4 regions of the Candidatus Symbiopectobacterium sp. NZEC135 genome follow, and region 2 is predicted to be linked to each of the others. Evidence: predicted binding sites of a transcription regulator. Region 2 holds the regulator's gene; each other region holds the start of a gene.
What was found. Region 2 encodes CRP, which controls carbon source genes, mostly activating them, when cyclic AMP is high. Its sites were predicted from a motif close to ATGTGANNNNNNTCACAT; they were not measured.

Region 1 (3,194 bases), on a different contig from region 2:
GCCAACCACGCAGACCGTTTGCTGATCTCTAACCGTTTTGATAACGGCTTTGGTTTGTCTATGGAAGGTAAATGGGCTCAAAGTGGTAAAGATACCACGCCTAACAGACCGTTCAGCGAACCTGTAAGCAACGGCACCGAAGTGACAGCAAGCTATCTGTACAAGTTTGACAAAACATTCGGCCTTGAAGCTGGCCTGAACTTTGTTTCTGACTCTGTCAGCTCTAAATATCGTCCTTACATCAAGGGCACCGCGAACATCACTGATTCCCTGTACTACGGCCTGCGCTATCGTCCGTTCTACCAACGTAACAGTGGTAACATCGGCGCTGCTAACACTGATATGAGCGGTTATACTATCACCAGCACCTTGGGTTACAAACTGCCTGCTAACTTCACCGTTGAGTACGAATTTGAGTACAACAAAAACACCAAAGCGGGCTCTGCGGGTTATATCGCCGACAAAGAAAATGACAACATGACTCATGATGTGAAATTGTCTTACAAATATGACAAAAACTGGACTCCGTACGTTCAAGTTGCAAATATTGAAGGCAGCAAGACCACTGATGAACGTCAAACTCGCTTCCGTGTCGGCGTACAATACAACTTCTAATCGCTAAACGTTTATTACGTTAGCCTTATTGGTTAGTTTTACCCTGTGTTGAAAAACGGCGGATTAATACCCGCCGTTTTTTTGTGCCAGTAGAAAATATAATTCAGTGCGTGATAGTTTATCTGGGAATAAATACGGCGCCCGAAAGCGCCGCAGATAGAATTGTTAATGTCAGGTTATGTCTATATTAAAAACGATAGCCAACACCAAACATAAAGGTGACTGGATCGAGGCGGGTACTGATCGATTGTGGACCTGCCGGAGAATTAAAACGCACATCGGTATCAATATCCATCCACCAGATGGAGGCATTAATCAGCCAGTTGTTATCCAGGTTATAATCCAACCCAGCCTGAGCAGCCACGCCCCATGAATTTTTCGCACTCAAATCGCTTAACCCCATCGACTTGCCGTGATCGTTGAATTTTTCATCGAAGAACATGGTGTAGTTAATCCCGACGCCCAGATACGGCCGTAGTTTGTCTTTTGCGTCACGGAAATAGTATTGCGCCATCAATGAAGGCGGCAGATGGCTGACCTGTGCAAGATTACCAACGGTTTGCAACCCCACATTATGCGTAAACGGGGTTGCAGCCAGCAACTCCACGCCAATATTGTCGGTGACCATGTAGCTGAACGTCAGCCCCAACTGCGTATCGTTATCGACCTTGAAAGAGCTGACGTTAAGCACCGTATCACCACCCGCATTCGGGCGCACGGTAGCCGTTCCTGCACGCACAATAAAATCACCTGCTTGATGCGCCTGAGCGAAGACAGGCAGCAACGTTGCGACGAGTAGAGCCAAAGACGTTTTTTTCATTATTACCCACTCCCTTTATATGGTTTAAAGTCGAGCGCAGAATACCTCTAAGTAGGTATTCTTGTTTTAAGCCAGATCACAACTTTTGTGCTAAAAAAGCGAAATTTTAAACGCATCAAAATACGCTAACTCATTAAAAAACCTAAAATTGATCTATGTCAATTTTCAACCGAAAGCACATTTAGTGCGCAGGTTGATTCTGCACCTTCACGGCGATGAATCAGTGGCGCTATAGTGAGTGTCTACCCGGCACCGTAGGATGACGTTGTGGAAGAGGTAAACCATGGAGACGTCGTACCAGGAACCAAATAGCGGTGATAACCTCAACAGTTGCCTGCAATGCGGAGCCTGTTGCGGTTTTTTTCGCGTCTCATTTTACTGGGCCGAAGCGGATGACGGAGGCGGACTGACGCCAGCAAGCCTGACAGAACCCATTACACCATTTATTCGCTGTATGCAGGGCACCAACAGTAAGGCGCATTGTCGTTGTACTGCGTTGGAAGGTGAGATCGGTCAGGCTGTCAGTTGCAACATCTATACACTGCGTCCCTCGCCGTGCCGTGAGTTTTTACGATCCGGTGAAAACGGTGAGGAAAATGACGCCTGTAATCGAGCCAGAGCCCGCTATGGCCTGCCCCCGCTTTAACCTGCCGAATAAAATTGCAGCGAATACCCTTTTCAGACGTGCAGCAAGGTGCAACCTTTTGAGGTAACAGGTTACAATGTGGATCATTAGGCGCGGTGACGCGTCGTTTTCACAGTTGAATAGCCAAGGAGCCTTCATGTCTATCACGGCCGGTACCCTCTACCGTGACACAATGAATTTTACGCGTAACCAACTTATCGGCCTGTTATTGCTGTCATTACTCACGGCGGTAATTACTGTCATGTTAAATCAGGTATTGATACCGGCACCGGAACAGTTACAACTGTTGAGTAATGTCAGCGGCGATCTCTCCAGCACCGGTCAGTTAGGGTTACACGACCTGATTCAACAAATGACGCCTGAGCAGCAGATGGTGCTGCTCAAAGTTTCTGCCGCCAGCACCTTTGCGGCACTGGTTGGTAATGCGTTGCTGACTGGCGGCGTGCTGACGTTGGTAAGACAGGTTTCTGCCGGACAACCTACCAGCGCGCTACGCGCGATTGGTGGTTCCGCGCCACTGCTGCCGCGACTGTTCTTTTTGATCCTGGTGGGGACCATTTTGGTACAACTGGGCATGTTGCTGTTAATCGTGCCAGGCGTGTTACTGGCTATAGCGGTGAGTTTATCACCGGTGATTGCCGCAGTTGAAAGTAAAGGCGTTTTTGCTTCCATCCGCCTCAGTGCAAAGCTCGCCTATGGTAATCTGAAGCTGGTTGCCCCTGCCGTGCTTTTTTGGTTATTGGCAAAAATTGCCCTGCTGATGCTGGTTGCACGTCTGCCGTTGGCATCACCTACCACCATGGCAATTCTGATGAACGGTATAAGTAACCTGATTTCTGCTATCTTTTTGATCTATCTTTTCCGTCTGTATATGTTGCTACGTCAATAATGCGCGAACCTGCCGTCTGCGGGCGGCGGGTTTGACTAACAGAAAAGTAATGTTCTGCAAATTCTTACGATAAAACAGGAAGCGGATGGCGCAATCAAGGATAATGACAACCAGCAGCAGACGATCGCCTACGGGTGAATGTGGTTAATCTTTGGCACCTCGCGTTGTAATAGGTCGATATAATGAAGCAACTTCTTGATTTCTTACCTTTAGTGATTTTTTTC
Region 2 (3,194 bases):
AAAAACGCGCAAATACCTGCACACTTACGATGAGGCGATCCCCTACAATCAAGTGCCCGGCACCTTTACGCCGTGGGAACCGATGCAGCATCCTACCGATATGCTGTTTTATGAGGGGTTGCACGGCGCAGTGGTCACCGACCAGTACGATGTTGCCCAGCACGTAGACCTACTGGTCGGCGTGGTGCCCATCGTCAATCTGGAATGGATTCAAAAGCTGGTTCGCGACATCAATGAACGCGGACACTCACGTGAAGCAGTGATGGATTCGGTAGTGCGTTCCATGGAAGATTACATCACCTACATCACGCCGCAGTTTTCTCGCACCCATATCAACTTCCAGCGCGTACCAACTATCGATACCTCAAACCCCTTTGCCGCCAAGGCGATCCCTTCGCTGGACGAGAGTTTTGTGGTGATCCATTTCCAGGGCGTCGAGCATATTGACTATCCCTATCTGCTAGCCATGCTGCAAGGCTCGTTTATTTCACACATCAATACGTTGGTGGTGCCGGGGGGGAAAATGGGTCTCGCCATGGAGCTGATTATGGCGCCGTTGGTAAAGCGACTGGCAGAAGGGCGTAGCGCGGGCTGAGATAACACACACCGCCCGCCAGAAAGCTATGCGACAACGAAGAAAGCTATTCGACTATGAAGAAAACTATACGATAACGAAAAAAACTAGGCGACAGCGATGATTTCGTGGCTGTGCGTGACCTTCACCGCCTTTTCTAACATTAGCGCCACTGAACAATACTTCTCCGCCGACAGCGATACCGCCCGTTCAACCACCTTATCCGTCAGCCCTACGCCCGTGACGATAAAATGCAGGTTGATATGGGTAAACAGACGCGGCGCTTCTTCACGACGCGTGGAGGATAATTTGACTTCGCACCCGGTGATCGTATTGCGGCCCTTTTGCAAAATGGACACCACATCAATGGCGCTACAGCCCCCTGCCGCCATCAACACCATCTCCATCGGACTGGGGGCTTTATCGCCGGCATTGCCATCCATCAGGATCTGATGCCCGGATGACGACTCACCGAGAAAGGTCAGATCTTCAACCCATTTTACGCGCGCTTGCATCCACAACTCCTCAAATTTATTTGAAAATTACTCACTGTTATATATAAAAACCGCCGATAACTAGAGCTTAATCATGCTGAAGCGAGACAACACGAGACAGGCTCGTCAAGCTGTGTTACAAACAGGAATAGAATCCGTTCCTTCAGCTTTATGCTGACGGTAAGAACGGATCGTGACGTCGCCATACAGAAGCCAGTATATTCCCTGACGTCAGTCCGCCAACACGGAATTTTTACTACTAGCACGTTGATACGCCGTACAGGGAACTCTGAACCCTGTAATTTGCGCAGTGAATTACAACAGAGGATAACAGCGAATGGTTCTCGGCAAACCGCAGACAGACCCGACTCTTGAATGGTTCCTTTCTCATTGTCATATTCACAAGTATCCATCGAAGAGCACGCTGATTCACCAAGGTGAAAAGGCAGAAACGCTTTACTACATCGTGAAAGGCTCAGTGGCTGTGCTGATCAAGGATGAAGAAGGCAAGGAAATGATCCTCTCCTACCTCAACCAGGGGGATTTTATTGGAGAACTGGGCCTGTTCGAAGAGGGCCAGGAACGCAGTGCATGGGTGCGGGCGAAAACGGCCTGTGAAGTCGCTGAGATCTCCTATAAGAAATTCCGTCAGCTGATTCAGGTCAACCCGGATATTCTGATGCGTCTTTCCTCACAGATGGCACGCCGCCTTCAGGTGACCTCCCAGAAAGTGGGCAACCTGGCCTTCCTGGATGTGACGGGCCGCATCGCACAGACGCTGTTGAACTTGGCGAAGCAACCCGATGCCATGACGCACCCGGATGGGATGCAAATCAAGATCACGCGTCAGGAAATTGGTCAGATTGTTGGCTGTTCCCGCGAAACGGTAGGCCGTATTCTGAAAATGCTGGAAGACCAGAACCTGATCTCGGCACACGGCAAAACCATCGTGGTGTACGGCACACGCTGATATCACCCGTGCCGCTTAGACAAAAGCACGTTGCGCTGCGCAGCGTGCTTTTGACGAACCTTCCCTACTCCGCTTTCACTACCGCTTCCACCGCCCGCGCGAACCGCGCCATGCCCTGATCGATATCTTCCAGATCAATCACCAATGACGGCACAAAACGCATCACGTTAGGCCCAGCGACCAGCACCATCACGCCCTGCTCCGCAGCAGCAGCAAGGAACTTGCCCGCCTGACCGTGCCATTTAGGCTTCAGTTCTGCGCCAATCAGCAAACCCATACCGCGAATTTGCTCAAAAATACCGTGCTCTTCATTAATGGCCTGAAGAATCGAAACGAAACGCTCGTGGCGCGCTTGTACGCCGGAAAGCACCTGTGGGGTGTTGATGGTGTCTAATGCCGCTTCCGCTACCGCACAGGCCAGCGGATTACCGCCGTAAGTGGTGCCATGTACGCCGACAGTCATCACAGAGGCAACCTCTTCAGTAGTCAGCATGGCGCTGATGGGGAACCCGCCGCCCAGCGCTTTCGCCGTGGTGAGAATATCCGGCGTCACGCCATAGTGCATGTAGGTAAACAGTTTACCGGAACGCCCCATGCCGCTTTGCACTTCATCAAACACCAGCAGCGCATGATGCTGATCGCATAGCTCACGCACGCCTTTGAGGAATTCCGGCGTGGCCGGCGTAATGCCGCCTTCGCCCTGAATTGGCTCCAGCACCACGGCACAGGTATGGTCATCCATCACCGCTTTTACTGCGTCTAGATCGTTAAACGGCACGTGCACGATATCGGCCGGTTTTGGTCCGAAGCCATCGGCGTATTTCGCCTGCCCACCGACCGAGACAGTGAACAAGGTGCGACCGTGAAACGCATTGTAGAACGCAATGATTTTGGTTTTGTACGGGCTGTGGCGCTTAATCGCATAGTGGCGTGCCAGTTTGAAAGCCGCTTCGTTGGCTTCTGCACCAGAGTTAACAAAGAACACACGCTCGGCAAAGGTGGCGTCGATCAGTTTGCTGGCCAGACGCAACGCTGGCTCATTGGTGAAGATATTGCTGGTGTGCCACAGCGTTTCACCCTGCTGCTTTAACGCCGCCACCAGCGCCGGGTGGCAATGACCCAGTGCCGTTACCGCAATCCCACCAGCAAAGTCGAT
Region 3 (3,194 bases), on a different contig from region 2:
CAGACGGCCTGCCAGCAACATCTCAATGCAAAGCGACATGGTAACATCATACAGCCGGGAATTACGGTGCTCACCCGTTAAAAACCGTACCGCTTCACGGACTTCCAACGCATTACCCGCACTCGACGCCAGCACCTGATTCATGTCGGTTAACAGCGCCGTGGTGCGGCAACCCGCTCGGTTTGCTACGCTAACGATGGATTGCGCCAACTGTTCCGACAGCGCGTACGTGGGCATAAAGGCGCCCGACCCCACTTTGACATCCATCACCAACGCATCCAGTCCTTCCGCCAGCTTTTTACACAGTATTGAGGCGGTGATCAATGGGATAGAATCGACCGTGGCGGTGATATCACGCGTGGCGTAAAAACGCTTATCGGCAGGGGCCAAAGAACGGGTTTGCCCGATGATCGCCACGCCAACCTGACGGATGATGTCTCGAAACTGTTCGTCTTCCGGGAAGATGTTGAGGCCGGGTATCGACTCCAGTTTGTCCAGGGTCCCGCCTGTGTGGCCCAACCCACGCCCGGATATCATCGGCACATAGCCGCCGCACGCCGCCACCATTGGCCCCAACATCAGGGAGGTGACATCACCTACGCCGCCCGTCGAATGCTTATCCACCAGCGGACCGTTCAGGTTGAGATCGTCTCAGTGTAATCGGCTGCCCGAATCGCGCATCGCCAGCGTTAGCGCCACGCGCTCATCCATGGTCATGTCGCGAAAACAGATGGCCATCGCCAGCGCGGCGATCTGCCCTTCTGAGACGCTGTTATCGCATATTCCATTGATGAAAAAACGAATTTCATCTTCGCTCAACGTCTTGCCATCACGCTTGTTGCGAATGATTTCCTGAGTCAGAAACACAGCCATGCCTCCCGATCAAACTGCCGTAATGCACCACGCAATCAGTAACCCGACGACGACGACGCGCCATTCTGCCCCAACGTGGTAAGGAGATCGCCTAACAGGCCAGATGCGCCAAAGCGGAAGTGGCGGGCATCGGCCCACCCTTCGCCCATGATGTCATCAGCCAATTTCAGGTAAATCGCCGCATCCTGTGCGGTGCGCACACCGCCTGCGGCTTTGAAGCCTACACGATCGCCGACGTTTTTATCACGGAGGGTTTGCAGCATGATTTCAGCGCTGTGCGGCGTGGCGTTAACCGCCACTTTCCCCGTGGAGGTTTTAATAAAATCAGCGCCGGCATCAACGGCAATTTCACTCGCCTGGCGAATCAAGGCATCGGTTTTCAACTCACCGCTTTCAATAATCACTTTCAGCACCACACCAGCCTTCTGGCACAGTGTGCGGCAGGCAGCCACCAGCGTATGGCCGGTTTCCGTGTCCCCAGCCATTAATGCACGATAGGGAAACACCACGTCCACTTCATCGGCACCATAGGCTATCGCCGCCAGGGTTTCCGCGCAGGCGATATCAATATCATCACCGCCCTCAGGGAAGTTGGTCACGGTCGCAATGCGGATCTCCGGCGTCCCCTGCTCACGCAGCGTTTTACGCGCCAGAGGGATAAAACGGGGATAAATACAGATGGCGGCCGTGTTTCCTGCCGCGCTGCGCGCCTGCTGACAGAGTGCGATCACCCGCGCTGGTGTGTCATCGTCGTTCAGGGTGGTCAAATCCATTAGCCCCAGCGCACGTTGCGCTACAGCAGTTAAGTCAGTCATAGCAATATCCTGTATGTTATGGTTTTTCACGCTTTATTGTGAGAATAATAACAAAAATAAAGATTAATGTAATTTAAACAACATTAATGCGGTGAGGGTCACTCTTCCAGCCTGCTGCTCTTAAGTATAAGACGGAAGGAGAGGCAACGACGTGCCGTAGGCTATTAATGGGACAGCAAGGAGGTTATGGCAGGTTAGAGAGAAACACATCCTTGTGTTTCTCTGAGTGATAATCAGATACGGAATGCGCCGACGGCCATGCTGAGCTCTTCTGCACGTTCAGCCAGTGAACTGGCAGCAGCAGCGGATTCATTCACCAACGCCGCGTTCTGCTGTGTGACCGTCTCCATTTGTGAAATCGCCGTATTAATTTGCCCAATGCCTAAACTTTGCTCATGGCTGGCGGTAGAAATTTCGGTCACCAGTGAGGCCACCTGCTTAATCTCCGCCACCACCTCTTGAATAGCGTTACCCGCATTCCTGACGACATGGCGGCCTTGGCTCACTTGTTCAACCGAGGCGTTAATAAGCTCATTAATCTCTTTAGCCGCACTGGCGCTGCGCTGCGCCAGAGAGCGTACCTCTCCGGCCACCACGGCAAAACCGCGCCCTTGCTCACCGGCTCTCGCCGCCTCTACCGCGGCGTTAAGTGCCAGAATATTGGTTTGGAATGAGATGCCTTCAATCACGTTAATGATACTGGTGATTTTCTGTGATGAGGTCACCATCAACTCCATCGCAGCGGTCACCTCCACCATCATGTCCCCGCCTTTGACGGCCTGCTGAGAGGCAGACACCGCCAGTTGGCTGGCATGTGCGGCATTGGTCGCATTCAGCGTCACCGACGATGTAATTTGTTCCATTGAGGCGGCCGTCTCTTCCAAAGAGCTGGCCTGTTGCTCGGTGCGAGAGGAGAGGTCGATATTACCGCTACTGATTTGGCCGGACGCCGTGGCAATGATATCGGCATTGCTGTGAACACGTTCAACGATGCCGGTCAGGTTCAGCATCATCTCTTGTAATGCCGTTTGAAGCTGCCCCATTTCATCACGCGACGTGATCTCGACCTGATGGGTAAGATCGCCCCCCGCGACGCTCCTCGCCAATTCCACCGCATGCTTGATGGGCACCGCAATCGACATAATCAGTCGCCAGCCTGAAAGCGCCACGATCAAGACACCGGCTAAAAATATAATCACGACTATTGATAATATCTTACTAAAATCATTTTGAGATTCAGAATAGAGTGTACTGCCGACGTCAGACTGAAGCTTGATAAGCTGGTCGATAACCTGTTGTAGCGGTAAATACTCTTTTTTTAGCGAATGATTAATAATATCTTCCAACGTATCTTTGTCATGGTTCTTTATGGCATTGATGGCAGGAATAATAACGTTCTGGTGATAAGTTTGGCGTAACGCTGCATATTTTTCAAACAGCGTTTTCTCTTCGCCCGTCAGATAAGTATTACTGTATAGCGTCCATTGTTGATTATAGATTTTCAGT
Region 4 (3,194 bases), on a different contig from region 2:
TAGTTCTGTCGCGGTGAGAGCATGATTGGGGTATAGGGCTATACCGATTGAAACACCAATTTGTATAACAAAACCCTCTCTTTTTATTGGTTTTTTTACCTCAGCGATTAATCGCTCTGAAAATTCCTTTAGTTTATCAATTCCACCAGAATAGATAATAACAAACTCATCTCCCCCTTGCCGAGAAAGCATATCACCGGGGTTAATAATAGATAATATACGTTGAGATGTTTCTTTTAATACTTCATCGCCAATATAGTGTCCAAAATTATCATTGACTGTCTTGAATCCGTCCAGGTCTAAGTATGCAACAGCGAATTCTCTAACTTTTTCTCGGGATGTTAGTGTGTCTAAGGTTATCAGTAGCAATGATCTGTTAGGTAAGTTTGTTAATGAGTCAAGAAAAGATTTTTTTTTGCTTTCTTTAATAATTTCAGAGAGTCGTCGGATGCTATGCAATGACAATATGGAGATGAAAAATAAAATAATAAAAACAACGAGTAATATGGGAACGACTTTGCTGCTCATGTCTTTCCCTAGATGGTTTCTCTCCCAGGAAAGAAAGAAGGTATGCTCATCGTTGATTGCTTTTAGTGGGATATAAGGTGGAGAAGGTTTTTTATTTGTAACGCGTAATGCTGGCAAGTTATATATCTTTGACAAGCTGGAAAGTTGTTCTTGTCCCATCGGTTCAGCAAAAATAAGGTATTTTTTGTCATGATCGTTTGAACTGTTTTTAAGTGTAGAAAATGGTCTTATCTCGGAGGCCACGGTCAGAAAAGGTTGGTCTTGAATAATGAGTATACCCGAGGCTGTTTTTGAATTTTCAAGTTTCTCTAATAGGCTCGTTAATCCGTCACCCATTAAATCATCTAACGTTTCAGCGTGTCTTTCTCCATTAAAAGAAGAAAAAATAACCTTTTCATGAGAATCAATAACAGCGGTTAGCGTAAATTGATACTTTCCTAAAACAGCGATGGCTATATTTTCATTAACCCATTCGAGGTCTGAAATCTTGCTGTTCGCATCATCCCATGTGGCGTAATCATCAACGGTCTTAATGAGAGAGGAAAACCGTTGATTGATAGCGCTCAACGCTAACGACTCTTCAATTCGCTGTGCAGACGAGGTTTGCCAGTTTCCAATCCAAATAACCATCCCGATGACAATCACGATAAGTGCACTTGAGAATAACATTAAGGGAACAATCACTTTTTTGTTGTACATCTCATAAATGCTTTCGCTATCAATACCGCTGAACAACCATTTTTCTTTTCTATAATTCATGATGTTAACCACATTTAATCGTTTCTTGAAATGTCGTAGATAACACTAAGATAAATTTATACTGCTTAATTTTTGTTAATGAATTCCTGTTTTATGCTGTTAAATAATAACCTTGAGAAACGATTTGTTAACTTGAGTTGCCTAAGGCAGATTTTGTACTTCCCCAGTAAAAACAAAAGGTAGGTCTTAGAACATTATAGTAATTACCCCCGTCGCCACGCTAGGTGTTACGAATATTTTGTTTTTCTCAGCCATTTCTCATGACGGCAGTTGTGCTTACAGTAATAGGGGGTCAGAATGCCTTGGATCGTACATCACCCTGAGCTGATAATTTTCTGAAGGACTTAGCACATCATTCAGTGATGTATGGAACTGGTTTGTTAAAAATTGGTTTTATATCAACAATATAATTGTTTTTGTTGAGATCAACAGTGAACTGGAGAGGTGCGTTTTTCTGCTTACAGACCGTAATATTACGCTTTTGTGAGTGCTTGCGGGGACGTTCCTGATTATTCTTGCTGCGGTATGCTACTGCGATTTCTGTTCGTCTTCTCTGGCTATCACCTATCGACTGCCTGAAAACGCACACAACGATAGGCGATCCTGCCGCTCTCTTGTGCCATAATGTGCCCAAAATCACATTCTGATAAGAGTATATCCTTTGCTATTAAGTAACAACATTACGATGCAGTTTGGCAGCAAGCCGCTTTTTGAAAATATCTCCGTCAAGTTTGGCAACGGCAACCGCTACGGGTTGATTGGTGCTAACGGTTGCGGTAAATCCACGTTTATGAAGATCCTCGGTGGCGATCTGGTGCCGAGTGGCGGCAACGTGGCTCTCGATCCCAACGAGCGCTTGGGTAAGCTGCGTCAGGATCAGTTTGCGTTTGAGAATTTCAGCGTGCTGGATACCGTGATTATGGGGCACGCAGAACTCTGGACGGTAAAAGAAGAGCGCGATCGCATTTACGCGTTGCCAGAAATGAGCGAAGCAGACGGCTATAAAGTCGCCGATTTGGAAGTCAAATACGGAGAAATGGACGGTTATAGTGCAGAATCTCGCGCAGGGGAACTGCTGTTAGGCGTTGGAATCCCGCTGGAACAGCATTACGGTCTGATGAGTGAAGTCGCTCCTGGCTGGAAATTGCGCGTACTGTTGGCGCAGGCGTTGTTTTCCAATCCTGATATTTTGCTGCTCGATGAACCGACCAACAACCTGGATATCGATACGATTCGTTGGCTGGAAAATGTGCTGAATGAACGCAACAGCACCATGATCATCATTTCCCACGACCGCCACTTCCTGAATATGGTGTGCACCCACATGGCGGATCTGGATTATGGTGAACTGCGCGTTTATCCCGGAAACTACGACGAATACATGACGGCAGCCACACAGGCGCGCGAACGCCTGTTGTCAGACAATGCCAAGAAAAAAGCGCAAATTGCTGAACTGCAATCTTTCGTCAGTCGCTTTAGCGCCAACGCATCAAAATCACGTCAGGCAACGTCTCGTGCACGTCAAATCGAAAAAATTCAGCTTGATGAAGTGAAAGCCTCCAGCCGCCAGAACCCTTTTATCCGCTTCGATCAGGACAAGAAATTGTTCCGTAACGCGTTGGAAGTGGAAGCGCTGGCGAAAGGTTTTGATAACGGTCCGCTGTTCTCTGGTCTTAACCTGTTGATTGAAGTGGGTGAGAAGGTCGCCATCCTGGGGACCAACGGGATTGGTAAAACCACGCTGCTGAAAACTCTGGTGGGCGAGTTGGCGGCGGATAAAGGCACCGTCAAATGGTCTGAAAATGTCAACATTGCCTACTACGCCCAGGATCACGAATATGAATTTGATGGCGATCTGAGCGTGTTTGACTGGATGAGCCAGTGGAAGCAGGAAAAGGATGACGAGC

Region 1: ompW (outer membrane protein OmpW) is a predicted target of CRP. The motif match lies at 1,582-1,599, and genes of this name have one in related genera.
Region 3: deoC (deoxyribose-phosphate aldolase) is a predicted target of CRP. The motif match lies at 1,775-1,792, and genes of this name have one in related genera.
Region 4: J5224_RS13905 (ABC-F family ATPase) is a predicted target of CRP. The motif match lies at 1,912-1,929, and genes of this name have one in related genera.

The regions. Positions count from the first base shown of each region.
Region 1 is NZ_JAGFPF010000009.1:35,145-38,338, forward strand. Features, by position in the region: gene J5224_RS07410 (oligogalacturonate-specific porin KdgM family protein) at 1-615, shown strand, start outside; gene ompW (outer membrane protein OmpW) at 803-1,435, opposite strand; gene J5224_RS07420 (YkgJ family cysteine cluster protein) at 1,719-2,081, shown strand; gene J5224_RS07425 (YciC family protein) at 2,218-2,970, shown strand; gene J5224_RS07430 (septation protein A) at 3,153-3,194, shown strand, end outside.
Region 2 is NZ_JAGFPF010000084.1:6,684-9,877, reverse strand. Features, by position in the region: gene J5224_RS22060 (phosphoribulokinase) at 1-595, shown strand, start outside; gene J5224_RS22055 (OsmC family protein) at 682-1,089, opposite strand; gene crp (cAMP-activated global transcriptional regulator CRP) at 1,406-2,038, shown strand; gene argD (bifunctional acetylornithine/succinyldiaminopimelate transaminase) at 2,103-3,194, opposite strand, start outside.
Region 3 is NZ_JAGFPF010000020.1:54,459-57,652, reverse strand. Features, by position in the region: partial or broken gene deoA (thymidine phosphorylase) at 1-867, opposite strand, end outside; gene deoC (deoxyribose-phosphate aldolase) at 909-1,688, opposite strand; gene J5224_RS12280 (methyl-accepting chemotaxis protein) at 1,922-3,194, opposite strand, start outside.
Region 4 is NZ_JAGFPF010000026.1:18,993-22,186, reverse strand. Features, by position in the region: gene J5224_RS13910 (diguanylate cyclase domain-containing protein) at 1-1,287, opposite strand, end outside; gene J5224_RS13905 (ABC-F family ATPase) at 1,949-3,194, shown strand, end outside.